Regions from separate parts of the Burkholderia ubonensis genome, predicted to be linked through region 2. Evidence: riboswitches for the same ligand, from Rfam matches in the RefSeq annotation. Region 2 holds a riboswitch; each other region holds the start of a gene.
The links. Region 2 has a riboswitch for cobalamin ahead of cobG (precorrin-3B synthase). Riboswitches for the same ligand answer to the same signal wherever they lie in the genome.

Region 1: it holds a riboswitch for cobalamin, as region 2 does, so the genes downstream of both, WJ35_RS24975 (TonB-dependent receptor domain-containing protein) here and cobG (precorrin-3B synthase) in region 2, are expected to answer to the same signal.
Region 3: it holds a riboswitch for cobalamin, as region 2 does, so the genes downstream of both, WJ35_RS14745 (iron ABC transporter permease) here and cobG (precorrin-3B synthase) in region 2, are expected to answer to the same signal.

What each region holds. Positions count from the first base shown of each region.
Region 1 covers NZ_CP013422.1:1,171,751-1,177,345, reverse strand. The annotation lists gene WJ35_RS24980 (LysE family translocator) at 1-120, shown strand, start outside; gene WJ35_RS24975 (TonB-dependent receptor domain-containing protein) at 201-2,129, opposite strand; cobalamin riboswitch at 2,339-2,532, opposite strand; gene WJ35_RS24970 (threo-3-hydroxy-L-aspartate ammonia-lyase) at 2,779-3,756, opposite strand; gene WJ35_RS24965 (helix-turn-helix transcriptional regulator) at 3,802-4,440, opposite strand; gene WJ35_RS24960 (YbaK/prolyl-tRNA synthetase associated domain-containing protein) at 4,437-4,958, opposite strand; gene WJ35_RS24955 (isocitrate lyase) at 5,355-5,595, shown strand, end outside.
Region 2 covers NZ_CP013420.1:793,958-799,552, reverse strand. The annotation lists gene WJ35_RS03665 (precorrin-2 C(20)-methyltransferase) at 1-540, opposite strand, end outside; gene WJ35_RS03660 (precorrin-8X methylmutase) at 537-1,163, opposite strand; partial or broken gene cobG (precorrin-3B synthase) at 1,156-2,566, opposite strand; cobalamin riboswitch at 2,670-2,861, opposite strand; gene WJ35_RS03650 (bifunctional cobalt-precorrin-7 (C(5))-methyltransferase/cobalt-precorrin-6B (C(15))-methyltransferase) at 3,068-4,306, shown strand; gene WJ35_RS03645 (cobalt-precorrin-5B (C(1))-methyltransferase) at 4,306-5,412, shown strand; gene WJ35_RS03640 (cobalt-precorrin-6A reductase) at 5,409-5,595, shown strand, end outside.
Region 3 covers NZ_CP013420.1:3,227,800-3,233,394, reverse strand. The annotation lists gene WJ35_RS14760 (adenosylcobinamide-GDP ribazoletransferase) at 1-87, opposite strand, end outside; gene cobT (nicotinate-nucleotide--dimethylbenzimidazole phosphoribosyltransferase) at 77-1,129, opposite strand; gene WJ35_RS14750 (ABC transporter ATP-binding protein) at 1,182-1,979, opposite strand; gene WJ35_RS14745 (iron ABC transporter permease) at 1,976-2,998, opposite strand; cobalamin riboswitch at 3,471-3,725, opposite strand; gene WJ35_RS14740 (ATPase) at 3,881-4,231, shown strand; gene WJ35_RS14735 (cell division protein ZapA) at 4,228-4,542, shown strand; RNA gene ssrS (6S RNA) at 4,623-4,804, shown strand; gene WJ35_RS14725 (EVE domain-containing protein) at 4,878-5,339, shown strand; gene WJ35_RS14720 (SIMPL domain-containing protein) at 5,523-5,595, shown strand, end outside.

The sequences.
Region 1 (5,595 bases), on a different replicon from region 2:
CTGCGCACCAGGATGCCGCCGGCGCTCATGTACGCACTCGCGCGCGTGTCCGCGGTCGTGATCGCGGGATTTGGCGCGATCCAGCTGATCGCAGGCGTGCGTGGCGTCGCAGGGGCGTGACGCGCATCGCGGCGCGACCGCGTATGCACGAGGACTCGATGCGGCACCGCCCGCGCGGGCCAGTGCCGTACCCGGCGCGATCAGAACGTATAGCTGATCTTGCCGAACGCAGTGCGGCCCAACGTGTTGTAGCCGTAGGCGGTCATGTACTGGCGGTCGAACAGGTTCGACAACGTGGCCGACACCGTCAGATGCGCGTTGACCTTGTACGACGCGCGCAGGTTCACGCTCAGGTACGACGGCAGATAGGTCGTGTTGGCCGGGTCGTCGAACGTCGTGCCGCCGTAGCTAAGCGTGGCGCCGGTACTCAACGCATGCAGGCGCAATTCGTCCCACGTGTGGTCGACGCTCGCGCTGAAGGTCTGGCGCGGCCGGCGGCTCAGCCAGCTTTCGTTGGTCACGTCCTGCGGATTCAGGATGCCCACCGCGATGCTGACCGGCGTCGACCGGCCGATCGTCCCCTTGTACGACAGGTCGATGCCGCGGATATGCGCGCGGCCGATGTTCATCGGCGAGAACGTCGCCGGGTTGTACGCGATCAGGTTGTTGACGCGCGTGTCGTAAATCGCAGCGCTGAACGTGCCGTATGCCGTATTCGCATCGAGCGCCGCCTCGACCGAATCGCTGCGTTCGGGGTTCAGGTTCGGATTGCCGTAACCGGGGTAGTACAGGTCGTTGAACGACGGCAGGCGGAACGCATTGCCGTACGAGACGCGCGCCGCATACACCGGCGTGATCGCCCACGACAGCGCGACGTTACCCGTGTTCACCGCCTTGCCCATGATGATCTCGTGCCGGCCCGCGACGAACATCGTCACGCTGCCGAGCGTCGCCGACTGATGCAGCGAAAACGCCGAGTCGTTGCGCGTCGGTATGCCGTCCGGCAGGTCGGCAGGCAGGAACGCCTGCTCGCGCGTGAAGTCGTAGGCCAGCTTCGTCTCGCCCGACAGCGGCAGCCCGAACAGCCGGAAGCCGTGCTCCTGATGCGTGAGCGACGTCGACACGCTGATGCGCTGCGAATCGATCTGGTCGGTCGGGATGGTCGGATCGTTCGCATACAGGAACTGCCGGTCGCTCGCATAACCGAACGACTGCGCGAACTGCGTGTCGCGCGTGATGTCGAGATGGAACGCGACGCCGGTCGTCAGCTGATGGTCGAGTTGGCGATTCGCGAAGCCTGCGTTGTCGTAGGACAGGTCGGAGCGGTGATACAGCGCGAACGTCGAGACCGACCAGTTGCCGCGTGCATAGCCGAGACGCGCATCGAGATCCTGCGCGTGATACGGATTGCGTCCGGCCTCGTGGTACGGCAGCACTGGCTGCGTGGCGTCGATGCCGGCGGTGTTGTAGTCGTGCAGGCCGAGCGAGTAGGTGAGGCCGCCGAGCGCGGCGAGCGGGCCGGTGGACGGCACGGTGCCGGACGTGCGCAGCTGCGTATCGAAGGTCTTGTTCGAGCCGCCGCCGAACGACACGCTCGTCTGGTTCGGCTGACCCGCGGCGCGGCGCGTGAACAGCTGCACGACGCCGCCCATCGCGTTCGCGCCGAACGACGCGGCGGCCGGCCCGGAGATCACCTCGACGCGCTCGAACGCTTCGGTCGGCAGGTCAGCCCACGGCGCGATGCCGGTGGTCGGCGAGCCGATCGGGATGCCGTCGATGAACACCGCGACCTGGCTCGCCGACGAGCCGCGGATGCTGACCGACGCGGACGAGCCGGGGCCGCCGTTGGACGACACCGTCACACCGGGCAGCGTCGCGAGCGCCTGCGTGATGCTCGGCTCGCTGGGCGACAGCCGCTCGAGGTCGGCGCGCGTGAGCACCTGCGTCGTCGCATAGCGCTGGTCGAACGACTCGGGCAGGCGCCGCGTGTCGGTCACGGCGATGGTCGGCAGCTCCGTGCCGGCCGCGGGCGGCGACGCTTCGGCAGGCGCCGTGTCGCCGGCCGCGTGCGCGAGCGGGCAGAGCAGCGCCGATGCGGCGGACGTGGCGAGAAGGTGGCGAAGATTCATGATGCGGCGAGCGTGGTCGTGTTGCAGATGCGGCGTGCGCGCGAGCCGGCGCCGCGCACGCAGGCGGTGCAGCGGCGCGATGCTTCCGGCGCGGAAGCGAGGGCGGTAAGAATGAACATGCGAAGCGTTCAGAGGTCGGGGCCGTCCATGCAACGGGGCGACCGCCAACGGCGGTGCCGGCGCATCGGGACACCCCGCCCGGTGCGGCTGCTGGACCTCGGGTCGATGGCAGGTCTCCTGGCTTGCGGGTCGTCATCCGCGCCGGCCTTCCCGGTTTCCCAGTGGCGCGTGGTGGCGCGGATTCGCCGCTTACAGTTGCGGGGGCAGCCGCAGATTGGAGGCTCGGCCTCTGCTGCGTTCCCTTTTGATCCCGTCTCCGGGAACCATCGGTGCGCAAGCGTAAGGGCGAGCACGCCGGCACGTCAATCGTCGAATCGCGCAGGGGTGCGAAAAAACGTCACCGCGCGTCGAATGCTCGCGGATGGCGTGTCGCGGGCGCAACGGAGCGTATTTCACATCTGACGAAAGCGGCTGGCCGTGGCGGGGCGATATGAGGCTGGAACGCGCGCGTCCTCGTCGTTCGAACGAGGCGGTGGGGTGTTGCGCCGGGAGCGCGCGCCGCAGCCGCCGGCGCGCGCCCCCGGCGATTTCATGCGGCGGGACTGGAAACCAGTGCGGCGAAGTTCGCGAGGTCGATATTGCCGCCGCTGATGATGATACCGACGCGCTTGCCCGCGAGTTCGTCCTTCATCTTGCGTGCGGCCGCGAGCGACAGGCAGCCGGTCGGCTCGACGATGAGCTTCATCCGGGTTGCGAAGAACCGCATGCTGTCGACCAGTTCGGCGTCGGTCGCTGTCAGGATGTCGTCGACGTCGCGCCGCAGGATCTGGAACGTCAGGTTGCCCAGATGCTGCGTCTGCGCGCCGTCGGCGATCGTGCGCGGCGTGTCGATGTGCACGATCGCGCCGCTGCGGAACGATTGCTGGCCGTCGTTGCCGGCTTCGGGCTCGACGCCGTACAGCTTCGCTTGCGGCGACAGCGCACGCGTCGCGAGCGCGGTGCCGGAGAGCAGCCCGCCGCCGCCCATCGGGACGAACAGCGCATCGAGCGCGCCCACTTCGTCGAACAGCTCCTTCGCGGCAGTCCCTTGTCCGGCGAGCACGTCCGGGTGGTCGTAAGGCGGAATCAGCGTGAGCCCGTGCTTCTCCGCCAGCTCGCGGCCGATCTGCTCGCGGTCTTCCGTATAGCGGTCGTAGGTCACGACGTTGCCGCCGTAGCCGCGCGTGGCGGCCATCTTCGCGGCCGGCGCGTCCTGCGGCATCACGATCGTTGCCGGGATGCCGAGCATGCGCGCCGACAGCGCGATCGCCTGCGCGTGGTTACCCGACGAGAAGGTGACGACGCCGTTGCGGCGCTGCGTGGCGTCGAAGCGCGACAGCGCGTTGAAGGCGCCCCGAAACTTGAAGGCGCCCATGCGCTGAAAATTCTCGCACTTGAAGAACACTTGCGCGCCGAGCGCGTCGTCGAGCGTGCTCGACGTCATCACGGGCGTGCGGTGCGCGTGGCCCTGCAGGCGCGCGGCGGCGGCCGCGACGTCGTCGTAGGTGGGAAGGGTCGGATTGGTCATCGGTGGCTCTCGTCGATAGGGCGATCATCGGGGCGGGCGTGCCCGTCATTTTGCATCGTTGTACACGGTCGCGCGCGAGACGCCCAGGTGTTGCGCGACGATTTCCATCGCGCGGCGCACCTCGAGAAAGCCGTCTGCCTTCAGCATCTGCATCAGCTCGCGCCGCTGGTCGGTCTTCAGTTCGCGCGGCGTGGACGCGAGACGCGTCGCGAACGCATCGATGCGCTGCCGGATCGCGTCGGCGCCGGCCGGATCGAGCGTGTCGGCGACCGGCGCGCCTTCGACGCTGCAGAACTGGTTCAGCATCCCCTGGAAGCCGCGGAACAGCGTGACGTCCGCGTTCAGGCACAGCGCGGCCACGTAATGGCCGCTCGAATCCTTGATGCCGATCGACGTGCTCTTGGCCTGGCGCCCGTCGCTGAACCGATTCGCATAGTTCGCGAGCACTTGCGGGTAGCTGTCGTCCGCGATGCGGGCGAGGCCGAGTTCCGTCGCGGGGTCACCAACCTCGCGCCCGGACAGGTTGTTGTGGATGGCGAGAATCGCATGCTTCGGCGAGCGCAGGTCGTGCACGACGACCTCGGTGAACGGCGCGAACATCGCGCCGAGCCCTTCGGCGATGCGCAGCACCTGTTCGATCAGCGATGCCTGTTCCAGCTGCGGCGTCGGGCGGGAACGGTTCATCGCGCGGCTTCGAGCGCAGGTGCGTCGGTGGTCTCGGGACGCGTGATGTCGGCGAGCAGCGGTCGGGCGATCCGCACGTAATCGGACGCGTCGAGCACGATCGAGCGGTCGAGGCGTCCGGCGTTGAACGCGATCGCGTCGTTGCGTTCGACCAGCGCCGGATCGACGACGAGCGTCACGCTCGCGTCAAACACGAACGGCGGCACGGCGCCCATCACGCAGCCGGTGACGGCGGCCGCGCGCTCCGGCGGCGCCAGCGTCGCCTTGCGACGGCCGAGCGCGTCGGCGACCTTGCGGAAGTCGATCTTCAGATGACCGGGGATCACTGCCAGCGCGGTCGCATCGCCGCCATCCTTGAACGTGCAGAGCATCGCCTTCGCGCCCTGTTCGGGACGCGTGCCGCGAATCGCGGCGATCACGTCGGATTTGCCCTCTGCGGGGTGCTCGAGCACGCGGAACCGCGCACCGTTGCTGGTCAGCAGCTCGCACAGCCCGTTGAAGACGGGGTATTCGGTCATGTCGTGGCAGGCCGTAAGAGTGCGCGCGTAGCGCGGTCGAAATAGATGAATCATCCAAGTATAGACGTTTTGTCGCGCCGCAGACAGAAAAGGGCGTTGGGCGCACGGCAGGCAAGGCGCGCGCACCGTGTACCGAAAGGCCATTTCATGTTGCGAAATGGCGTGGGCGCTTTCGTGCCGCCTGTCTTTCCGTGCCTTGAAAAAGTGTTTTGCATCGCAAAAACTCGGACCTATCTCATTGAAAATTAACAGAAATTTATATCTTATGTCTTATATAAGAGTTGGCCGAAAGCGCGCCGTGCAGCGGTACTATTAAGTCCATGCAGTTCGCTTCGACAGACGAAGCGGGCACGCTGAACCCTTTACTCAAATGCGCTTCGTTTCCAGGAGATAGACATGGCCCAGTATCAAGACGACATCAAGGCAGTTGCTGGCTTGAAAGAGACCCACGGCAGCGCGTGGGATGCGATCAATCCCGAGTACGCCGCTCGCATGCGTGCCCAGAACAAGTTCAAGACGGGTCTGGACATCGCCAGGTACACCGCCAAGATCATGCGCGCCGACATGGCCGCCTACGATGCCGACCCGTCGAAGTACACCCAGTCGCTGGGTTGCTGGCACGGCTTCATCGGCCAGC
Region 2 (5,595 bases):
CGCCGCGTCGGCCTGCGCGAGCCGCGCGCGCAGCTCGTCCTCCGGCAGCACGCCGGACAGCACCGACAGGCTCTGGTTGCGATACACGAGCGGCTGGCCGAGCACGGCCGTGCCGCCGAGCATCGAGCACACGCCGGGCACGACCTCGGTGTCGTAGCGCGGCGCGAGCCGGTCGTGCAGATACATGTACGAGCCGTAGAAAAACGGATCGCCTTCGCAGATCACCGCGACGTCGCGGCCCGCGTCGAGATGCGCGGCGACGACGTCGGCGGCCGTGTCGTAGAAGTCGGCGATCACGGTTTCGTAGCAGAGCGGCGGCGGCAGCGCTTCGGTCGTCACCGGGTAGACGAGCGGCAGCTGCACCTGCGCGTCGCGCAGATGCGCTTCGACGATGCCGAACGCATTGCCTTTCTTGCCCTTCGCGACGAAATACGCGACCACCGGCGCGGCCTGCAGCAGGCGCACCGCCTTCAGCGTCATCAGTTCGGGGTCGCCCGGGCCGACGCCGAGGCCGAACAGGCGTCCGCGCGCGGCCGTCATTCGACCTCCGTCGCGAGCGCGTTGACCGCGGCGGCCGCCATCGCGCTGCCGCCGCGCCGGCCGAGCAGCGCGACGTACGGCACGCCGCGGCTGTCGGCGGCGAGCAGCGCCTTCGATTCGGCCGCGCCGATGAAGCCGACCGGGAAGCCGAGAATCAGCGCGGGGCGCGGCGCGCCCGCGTCGAGCATGTCGAGCAGATGGAACAGCGCGGTCGGCGCATTGCCGATCACGACGACGCTGCCCGCGAGGTTCGGCCGCCACAGTTCGAGCGCCGCGGCCGAGCGCGTGTTGCCGAGCTGCCCCGCAAGGTCGGGCACCTCGGGCTCGCCGAGCGTGCAGAGCACGCGATTGCCGGCCGGCAGCCGTGCGCGCGTGATGCCTTGCGCGACCATCATCGCGTCGCAGAGGATCGGCGCGCCGGCGGCCAGCGCCGCGCGGCCCGCCGCGCCCGCGCCGGCGGAGAAGCGCAGATCGTCGACGACGTCGACCATCCCGCACGCGTGGATCACGCGCACCGCGAGTTTTTCGAGGTCGGCCGGGATGCGCGACAAGTCGGCCTCGGCACGGATCGTCGCGAACGACTGGCGGTAGATTTCCTGCCCGTCGCGTATGTAGTCAAGCATCGGTGGTGTCCTGGCTTTGCCGCGGGTTGTTGCCCAGTCGGGCCGCGGCCTGGTCGATCGTCAAGTGGCGCGCGAGCAGGGCGCCGAGGCCCGCTGCGCCTGCTGCATCATCGCGCCGGTAAAGGTCGTAGCGCGCCGGCGCGACCGCGACGAGCGTGTGCGCCGCCGGGTGCGGCAGCGCGCAGTGGCGCTCGCAGCCGGTCAGGTGCGCATCGAGCGCATGGCCGACGCGCGCGGCGAGCGCGAGCGCGTCGTGCTTCGTGTCGGCGCGCGCTTTCGCGCAGCCGGCGCTGCCCGCGCACGCGACCAGCGTCGCGAGCGGGTCGAGCGGTGTGCAGACGAGGCCCAGCGACGCGAGCGTGGCCAGCACGGCGTGCGCGCGGGCGGCGCGCACGCCGTGGACGAACACGCCTTGCCACGGCGTCATCGACAGCGTGCCGTCGCCGTCGGCGTCGGCCAGCGCGGCGAGCCGCTCCAGCAGCGCGGCATCGAGCCGGCCGAGCACGAACTGCGCGCCTGCGCTGCAGCGATCGGCGTCGCGCGTCGGCCGTGCGCCGAAGCGCAGCGCGGCGTCGGCCGGCGGACGCCGCCAGCCGGCGAGCGCCGGATCGGCCGCGAGCGGGAACGGCGCGTAGTGCTGCGCGCGCGCGACCAGCGCGCGTTCGCCGCGCGTCGCGAGCAGCGCGCGCATGCGCGTCGCGTCGGCCGGCGCGAGATCGAGGAACGCGAGCAGCAACGCGCGCACCAGTTCGACGGCCTGGTGCGGCGCGACGTCGAACGATGCGGGCCGGTCGCCGGGGGCGACGGGCGGACAGCCGGCCAGCCCGGCCGCGACGCGCACGGCGCCGTCGCCGCGCCGCCATGCGGAGAGCCAGATGTCGTGCGGATGATCGAGCGCCGCGACGGCCTCGCCGCCGTCGAGCTGGATCGAGAATTTCGGTGACAGCTCACCGGCGCGGCTCGCGCGCGAGCATGCCGAAGATCGGCGCGGCGAGCGCCGCGCTGTCGATGAGCGCGGCGGGGTCGCGTCCCGCGAGCGGGCTCAGCATCAGATTGCGGACGTCGTCGCTGGCGGCCAGCGCGGCGCGGGCGTCGTCGGCGTCGCTTGCACCGGCCGCATCCGCGCCGCAGCACGCACCGGAGTACGCGGCCGAGTTGGGGCCGAGGCCCGCGTCGAGCAGGGCGCCGGCGAGCGGCGCGGCCGCGCCGTCGCGGATGCCGCGCAATTGCAGGTTCGCGCGATTGGTCGCTTCGATCACGCCCGAGCCGTGCGCGCGGGCGACGGCGGCGATCGCGCGCGCCTGCCGCGCGTCGAGGCGGCCGCCCGGCAGCTTGATCCGGCACAGGCCGCCGTCGGCGGCCGGGACGACGCGCACGAGCCCCGGGCAGGCCGATGGGCGCACGACGGGTGAAGCAGACGGAACGGGGACGGAATTCAACGGGGCACCGGCGCAGTGTCGCGCCGCGGCCAACGCATCGGTACACCCCGCCCGATGCCGGCTGGCACGCACGCACTTTCAAGCCGGCAGGTCTCCTGGCTGACAGGTCGACGCCCGCTCCAGGCCTTCCCGGACAAGCCAGTGGCGCGAGATGGAGGCGGGCTCGCTGCCTACAGTTGCGGGGGCAGCCACAGCGGCGCGGCACGCGCCCTGTGTTCCCTCTTCGGCCCCGAGGGGCGCCGGCGAACGAACGGGCGTAGGATACCCGATTTCACCGCCGCTTCGCGACCGCCGAACGGCGGTGTGAGCCGACGCGAAAACGCTGCGCGGCGCCGCGGCCGGCGGATGGAAACGCGCGGTGGAACACGCTACCATGCCGTCTTTCGCAATGCGGATCGCCGCACCGGCGCGCGCGTGTGCGCCGCGCGCGGCGACTCGATGGAACCGGACGATGGGGAAGGGTGCATGACGGCGTGGCTGACGGTGGTGGGCATCGGCGACGACGGTTACACGGGGCTCGGGCGCGCCGCGCGCCGCGCATTGCTCGACGCGACGCTCGTGGTCGGCGCGCCGCGGCACCTCGACATGCTGCCCGCGCGGCTCGCGGCCGCGCGCGAGGCATGGCCGTCGCCGTTCGATCTCGCGGGCGTGCTCGCGCGCCGCGGGTCGCCCGTCTGCGTGCTCGCGAGCGGCGATCCGATGCTGTTCGGCGTCGGCGCGACGCTCGCGCGCCAGCTTGCGCCCGGCGAATGGCGCGTGCTGCCCGCGCCGTCGTCGCTGTCGCTGGCCGCGGCCCGTCTCGGCTGGGCGTTGCAGGACGTCGGCGCGGTGTCGCTGGTCGGCCGGCCGCTCGCGGCGCTCGCCCGTCATCTGCTGCCGGGGCGGCGCCTGTTCGTGCTGAGCGCGGACGGCCGCACGCCCGCCGTCGTCGCGGCCGAGCTGACCGCACGCGGCTTCGGGCCGACCCGCATCAGCGTGTTCGAACATCTCGGCGGCCCGCTCGAGCGGCGCATCGATGCGCTCGCGCACGACTGGGCGGTCGACGAGACCGCGGCGCTGAATCTCGTCGCGCTCGACTGCCGCGCGGCGCCCGACGCACCGCGCCGCGCGCTGACGCCCGGCCTGCCGGACGACGCCTACTGCCACGACGGGCAGCTCACCAAGCGCGACATGCGCGCGCTGACGCTCGCGCGGCTCGCGCCCGCGCCGGACGAACTGCTGTGGGACGTCGGCGCAGGCTGCGGGTCGATCGGCATCGAATGGATGCGCGCGCACCCGTCGTGCCGGGCAATCGCGATCGAATCGCACGCGGAACGGCAGCGCTACATCGAACACAATCGCGACGCGCTCGGCGTGCCGGGCCTGCAGCTCGTCGCGGGGCGCGCGCCCGATGCGCTCGCGGGGCTCGCCGCGCCCGACGCGATCTTCATCGGCGGCGGCGCGACCGTGCCGGGCGTGCTCGACGCCTGCTGGTCGGCGCTGAAGCCGGGCGGCCGGCTCGTCGCGAACGCGGTGACGCTGCAGGGCGAGATCGCGCTGGCCGCGTGGCGCGACGCGCACGGCGGCACGCTCACGCGCGTGTCGCTCGCGCACGCGCAGCCGCTCGGCCGCTTCGACACCTGGCGGCAGCCGTTGCCCGTCACGCTGTACGACGTGTGCAAGCCGGCGCAGATGCCGCAGATGCACGCAACGGCGGCCGCGTGATGCGCGACGAAACCCCCGAACAGCCCGCGCCGCTGCGCTTCGGCTACACGACCGGCAGCTGCGCGACCGCGACGTCGCTGGCCGCCGCGCGGCTGCTGCTGACCGGCGAAGCGGGCGACGCGGTCGAGATCGTGCTGCCGAAGGGGCAGCGCGTCGTGATGCGCGTCGAATTCTGCAGGTTGATCGCCGATGGACCCGATGGAACCGGCGGCGCGGAGGCCGGCACGATCAAGGACGCCGGCGACGATCCGGACGTCACGCACGGCGCGCTCGTGTTCGCGCGCGTCGCGCTCGCGGCGGCGCCCGGCGTGCGTTTTCATGCAGGGCCGGGCGTCGGCACGGTCACGCGCGCGGGGCTCACGCTGCCGGTCGGCGAGCCGGCGATCAATCCCGTGCCGCGCCTGATGATGACGACGCACCTGAACGCGCTCGCCGCCGAACACGGCCATGCGGGCGGCTTCGACGTGACGATCGGCGTCGAGGGCGGCGAGGCGCTGGCGCTGAAGACGATGAACCCGCGCCTCGGCATCGTCGGCGGGCTGTCGATCCTCGGCACGACCGGGATCGTGCGGCCGTTCTCGTGCTCCGCGTACATCGCGTCGATCCATCAGGGCATCGACGTCGCGCGCGCGAACGGCGTCGCGCACATCGCCGCGTGCACCGGCAACGCCAGCGAGGACGCGATGCGCGCGCACTACCATCTGCCCGACATGGCGCTGATCGAGATGGGCGATTTCGCGGGCGCGGTGCTGAAGCATCTGCGGCGGGCGCCGGTCGCGCGGCTGTCGATGTGCGGCGGCTTCGGCAAGCTCAGCAAGCTGGCGGCCGGCCATCTCGACCTGCACAGCCGCCATTCGAGCATCGACCTGCCGCTGCTCGCGCAATGGGCCGCGCAAGCGGGCGCGAGCGACGCGCTGCAGGCCGCGATGCTGGCCGCGAACACGAGCCAGGAAGCGCTGAAGCTCGCGCAGGCGGACGGCGTGCCGCTCGGCGACATCGTCTGCGCGCACGCGCTCGCCGTCGCGCGCGACATCGTGCCCGCATCGGTCGCGGTCGAGATGTTCGCGATCGACCGGCAGGGCCGTTTCGTCGGGTGCGCGCGATGAGCCCGCGCATCCTGCTGCTCGGCGGCACCGGCGACGCGTTGAAGATCGCGCGCGCGCTCGGCCCGCGCCACGTATACAGTCTCGCGGGGCTCGGCAAGGTGCCCGGCGATCTCGCGTGCGAGGTGCGCGTCGGCGGTTTCGGCGGCGCGCAGGGGCTGGCCGCGTACCTGCGCGACGCCGGCA
Region 3 (5,595 bases), 830 kb from region 2:
CGGCACCGGCACGCGCGTGAAATAGCCGAGCGCGACGAAGAAGTAACGCAGCTCGGCGCGCAGGCCGGTCGTCCGGTCAGGCGTCACGATCGTCGACGCCCGCGGATTCGAAGCTCGCCATCTCGCTCATGAACGCCGCCGCCGCACACACGAGCGGCAGCGCGAGCGCCGCGCCGGTGCCCTCGCCGAGCCGCAGGTCCAGCGCGAGCAGCGGCTTCGCGCCGAAATGCTCGAGCATCCGGCGGTGCCCCGCCTCGTGCGACGTGTGCGAGAACACGCAGTAGTCGCGCACGGCCGGCGCGAGCCGCTCGGCGACCAGCAGCGCGGACGTCGCGATGAAGCCGTCGACGAGGATCGTCATCCGCTCGCTCGCCGCCGCGAGAAACGCGCCCGTCATCATCGCGATCTCGAAGCCGCCGAACGTCGCGAGCACGTCGAGCGGCGCGATCGCATGCGAATGCCGCACGAGCGCGCGCCCGAGCACCGCGCGCTTGTGCGCGAGCCCCTGGTCGTCGAGGCCGGTGCCGCGCCCGACGCAGGCGTCGATCGGCACGTCGAGCAGGCGGCTCATCAGGCACGCGGCGGACGACGTGTTCGCGATGCCCATCTCGCCGAAGCCGATCACATTGGTGCCGAGCGCCGCATGATGACGCACGCGGGCCGCGCCGGCCGCGAGCGCGGCGACGGCCTCGTCGCGCGTCATCGCGGGCTCTTGCGCGAAGTTGCGTGTGCCGCGCGCGATCGGCAGCGCGATCAGCCGGTCGGACGCGGGCAGCGGTGACGCGACGCCCGCGTCGACGATCTCGAGCGTGCTCTGCGCGACGCCCGCGAACGCGTTGATCGCCGCGCCGCCGGCAAGGAAGTTCGCGACCATCTGCGCGGTCACGGCCTGCGGATACGGACTCACGCCTTCGGCCGCGATCCCGTGGTCGGCGGCGAACACGATCGTCACCGGACGCTGCACGAGCGGACGCTCGGTGCGCTGGATCATGCCGAGCTGCAGCGCCAGCGGCTCGAGCTGGCCGAGGCTGCCGGGCGGCTTGGTCTTGTGGTCGATCACATGTTGCAGGCGCGCGCGCAGCGAAGCGTCGAGCGGCGCGATGTCAGGCAGGAAGTCGATCGGTGTCATCGGGAGTTCACCTCATGGACGCGGCAACCGCCGCGCGTCGAAAGAAAGGCATTCATCGCCGCTCCGGCCACGCGGGCAGCAGCGCGTCGCGGCCGTCCTGGCGGATCAGCACGAGCGGATAGCCGAACGCGTCGCTCGCGCGTTCGGGCGTCAGCACGTCATGCACGGGCCCCGCCCACGCGTGGCCGCGTCCATCGAGCAGCAGCGCGTGCGTCGCGAAGCGCCGCGCGAGATTCAGATCGTGGCACGAAAACAGCACGGTGCGCTGATCGGCTTCGAGCCACGCGGCCAGCGCGGTCAGGCAGTCGATCTGGTGATGCAGGTCGAGATGCGCGAGCGGCTCGTCGAGCAGCAGCAGCGGCGCGCCCTGGCACAGCGTCGCGGCCAGCGCGACGCGCTGCCGCTCGCCGCCGGACAGCGACAGCACGTCGCGCCCGGCGAGCGCTGCCAGGCCGAAGGTCGCCAGCGCATCGCGCGCGGCCGCGCGATCGCCGTCGCGCTCCCAGCCCCAGCCGCCGAGATACGGGAAGCGGCTCAGCAGCACCGTGTCGAACACGGTCGCGCTGAACGCGTCGTGCAGTTGCTGCGGCATCAGCGCGCGCCGCTGCGCGAGCTGCGCGGCCGGCCACGCGGCAAGCGGCCGGCCGTCGGCTTCGACGTGGCCGCCCGATGGCGCAGAAAGGCCCGCGAGCGTCGCGAGCAGCGTCGTCTTGCCGGCGCCGTTCGGCCCCGCGACGCACCAGATCTCGCCGGGCCGGAACGTCTGCGTGAAACCGCCCAGCAGCGTGCGCGCGCCGGCCTCGAGCGTGAGCGCGAGCGCCGTGCAATCCGCGTCGGCAGCGTGCGTCATCGCGGCGGCCTCCTCAGCAACATCCACAGGAACACCGGCACGCCGATCAGCGCGGTCATCACGCCGACCGGCAGTTGCGCGGGCGCGATCACGGTGCGCGCGAGCAGGTCGGCCGCCATCACGCCGCCGCCGCCCGCGAGCATCACGGCGGGCAGCAGCATGCGCTGGTCGTTGCCGAACGCGAGGCGCAGCGCGTGCGGGACGACGAGCCCGACGAAGCCGATCGTGCCGGCGGTCGTCACCGCGGCCGCGGCGGCCAGCGACGCGACGAGATAGATCCGCACGCGCAGCCGCGCGACCGGCACGCCGAGCGCGAGCGCGGTCGCGTCGCCGCGCAGCAGCACGTTCAGTTGCGGCGCGGCCGGCAGCGCGACGCCCGCGGCGAGCGCGAGCGCGGCCCATGCGAACCACGGCGTCGCGACGCCGTTCAGGTCGCCCGTCAGCCAGAAGATGATGCCGCGCAGCCGCGCATCGGGCGCGAGCGACAGCAGCAGCGTGACGAGCGCGCCCCACCCTGCCGCGATCACGACGCCGGTGAGCAGCAGCCGCGGCGATGCGTCGCGCGCGTCGCCGCGCCACAGCTCGCGGCGCGCGAGGCCGAGCACGAGCAGCATCGACACGAGCGCGCCGGCGAACGCCGACGCATCGACGAGCCACCACGCGCCGCCCGCGATCATCGCGACCAGCGCGAAACCGGCCGCGCCGCCCGACACGCCGAGCACGTACGGCTCGGCGAGCGGATTGCGCAGCAGCACCTGCAGCAGCGCGCCCGCGAGCGCGAGCAGCGCGCCGCACGCGAAGCCGGCGAGCGCGCGCGGCACGCGCAGCGTGCGGACGATGTCGCCGAACAGCGCCGTGCCGCCCGACGTGTCGCCGCCGTGCGGCACGAGCGACGCGAGCGCCTGCAGCGGCGAGATCGGCACGCTGCCGATCGTCAGTGACGCGACGAACAGCAGCGCCACCACGCCGGCGAGCGTGGTCCAGATCGCGACGGCACGCGCGGCATTCATGCGCCGCATCCGACGAAGGTCGAGCAGCGGCGCACGCGCGTGGCGCTGCGGTGAGACGAACGCATGACGGAGATTGCGTTGCGCCGAGGCGAACGCCGAACGGACGTCGCGCTGCGACGTGTCGAACCGATGTGCAGGTTGCCGGCCCCCGTACGGCGAGTTGCTGCGCCGCACTTCGGCGACGCCGGCCCGTGACGGTCGAGATCCATCGAACGGCCGGTCCGCGCGCACGGCGTCGCGCGCACGCTCGCGCCTCGCGCGCTTGCCGGTCGTGCGGCATCGCGCTCGCGTGCGAGGCCGCCGCACTCGCCGAACTCGCCGAGCCCGGCGCAGCCGCACTGGCCGCACGCAACGTGACGGCGGCACACGGCACGCGGCGGCATGCGCAGCGTCGTGCGAATGATTGGGGTCAGCATCGAAGAAAGTCCTGTGAACCGCAGCGCGCCCCGCTTCCCCGCAGGCCGCGCGTTACGAAGCCCGCGCACGGGCTCCCCGCCTCGGCCGGTATCCGGGCTGGCGGCGTTCCGGCTCGCCTTCCCGCGCGAGACATGCGCAGTGGCCTGCGCCCGCGTGCGAACCGCACACGCCGAGCGCACCCGAGCCGGCCTGCATCGTCCGATGCGGCCGCTTACCGTTGCGGGGGCAGCGCAGGTTGGCGGCTCCTGGCGGAGCCCGCGCCCTGCTTCCCGTTTAACCGCGCGTCGCACGCGCGAGCACCGAGGCGGCGCCAAGTTTAGGAGCGGGCCGCGAGAGCGTCAAGAAAGCGGGCCGCGCGTTGCGCAACCGGCATATTCGCGGCAAGAAGCGGGGGTGTTACGACTGGAAACGTTACATATGTCGGAATGTGCGTTATTCCGCGCTAAAATGCTGGGTCTTTAGAGGACGCAGCAGATGCTCAACGAACTCGAAACCTTATCTCAAAATATTGGCCGGCTGATTGCGCTGAACCAGCGCTATCACTCGGAACGGCTCGCGCTCGAGGAGCAGGTCGCGCAACTGCGCGCGGAAGCGGACACGGTGCGCAGCGAGCTCACGCAGCTGCGCGAGGAACGCAACGCGCTCGCGGAGGAACGCGACACGCTGTCGGCGAAGATCGACGACGCGCAGGTCAAGCTGAACGCGATTCTCGAGAAGCTGCCGCGCACGAAGAGCGCGGCGGAAGCCGACAACCAGCTCGACCTGCTGGATGCGCAGTCGCGCACCGATAGCGACGACGCAGCCAGCCACGGAGAACATGCATGAGCACCAAGCAGATCGAAGTCTCGATTCTCGGCCAGGCCTACCGGCTCGCCTGTTCGGCCGAGACCGAAGCGGCGCTGCTGGAAGCCGTCGCGCGCGTCGACGCGGAAATGACGAAGATCCGCTCGAACAGCTCGGTGCGCGGCACGGACCGCATCGCCGTGATGGCGGCGCTGTCGCTCGCGTCGGAACTGCTGCGGCTGCAGCAGAGCGTGCGTCACGGTGAAGCATTTCCCGCGGAAGAAATCCGGCGTACAATGCGCCAAATGAATGAACAGCTCGGTGCGGTGCTCGCACAGCACGAGACGCAGTAACCCGGATCGATGCGTCGATTTCCCTTGATCTCCACGGTCAACGGTGGTCAAATTGGACACATAGATTCACAGTTTAGTCAGCTTCCCTGCCTGGTTCGCCAAGGTCATATATTCCTTGAACCAATGCCATGTGCACGGTTGCGGAAATTTGTAGCACGGGCGCGCGCGTCACTCTGTCTGATGTACCCGAAGTGCTGCTAACTGCGACCAATTCTGAACCCCAGGTTCAGGATGCCGGCCTAGCGGCTAAGGCGGGGGCCTATTCAACGGCATCGGGTACCTATCCCGATGCCGTTTCCTTTTGTAGCAGCCTCTTTCTGCGTCGATCACGATCCATGCAATTCTGGCTGATGAAGTCCGAACCGGACGAAGCGAGCATCGACGATCTCGCGAATGCGCCGCAGCGCACGCTGCCGTGGACCGGCGTGCGCAACTATCAGGCGCGCAATTTCATGCGCGACACGATGCAGATCGGCGACGGCGTGCTGTTCTATCACTCGAGCTGCCCCGAGCCCGGCATCGCGGGCCTCGCCGAAGTGTCGTCGACACCCTACCCCGATCCCACGCAGTTCGATCCGAAGAGCCCCTATTACGATCCGAAGTCGACGCAGGAAACGCCGCGCTGGCTGCTCGTCGACGTGCGCTTCGTGAAGAAGGCGGCGCTCGTGCCGCTCGCCGCACTGCGCGAATACGACGAGCTCGCCGACATGCGCGTGCTCGCGAAAGGCAACCGGCTGTCGATCACGCCCGTCACGCGCGCCGAATGGCGCTTCATCACCGAACGGCTGATGAAGTGAACGCAAAGGGCAAACATTAAATTTGGTCAACGCACGACCGCCCGTCCGGAACTCGCGGCGCGGTCGCGCAGCCTAAGCAACCGCTGCCGGCCAGTCGGGCCGGCCGTCGTTTTTTCGTCGCGCGGCCCGCCCGCGTCGCGCACGCGTGATCCGCGTGCGCGCCCTCGCACAAGGAGTCCAACAATGACCAAGAAATCCGCACTCGCGCTGTCGCTCGCTCTCGCCGCCGCCGTTCCCGTCGCGCTGACGCTCGCGT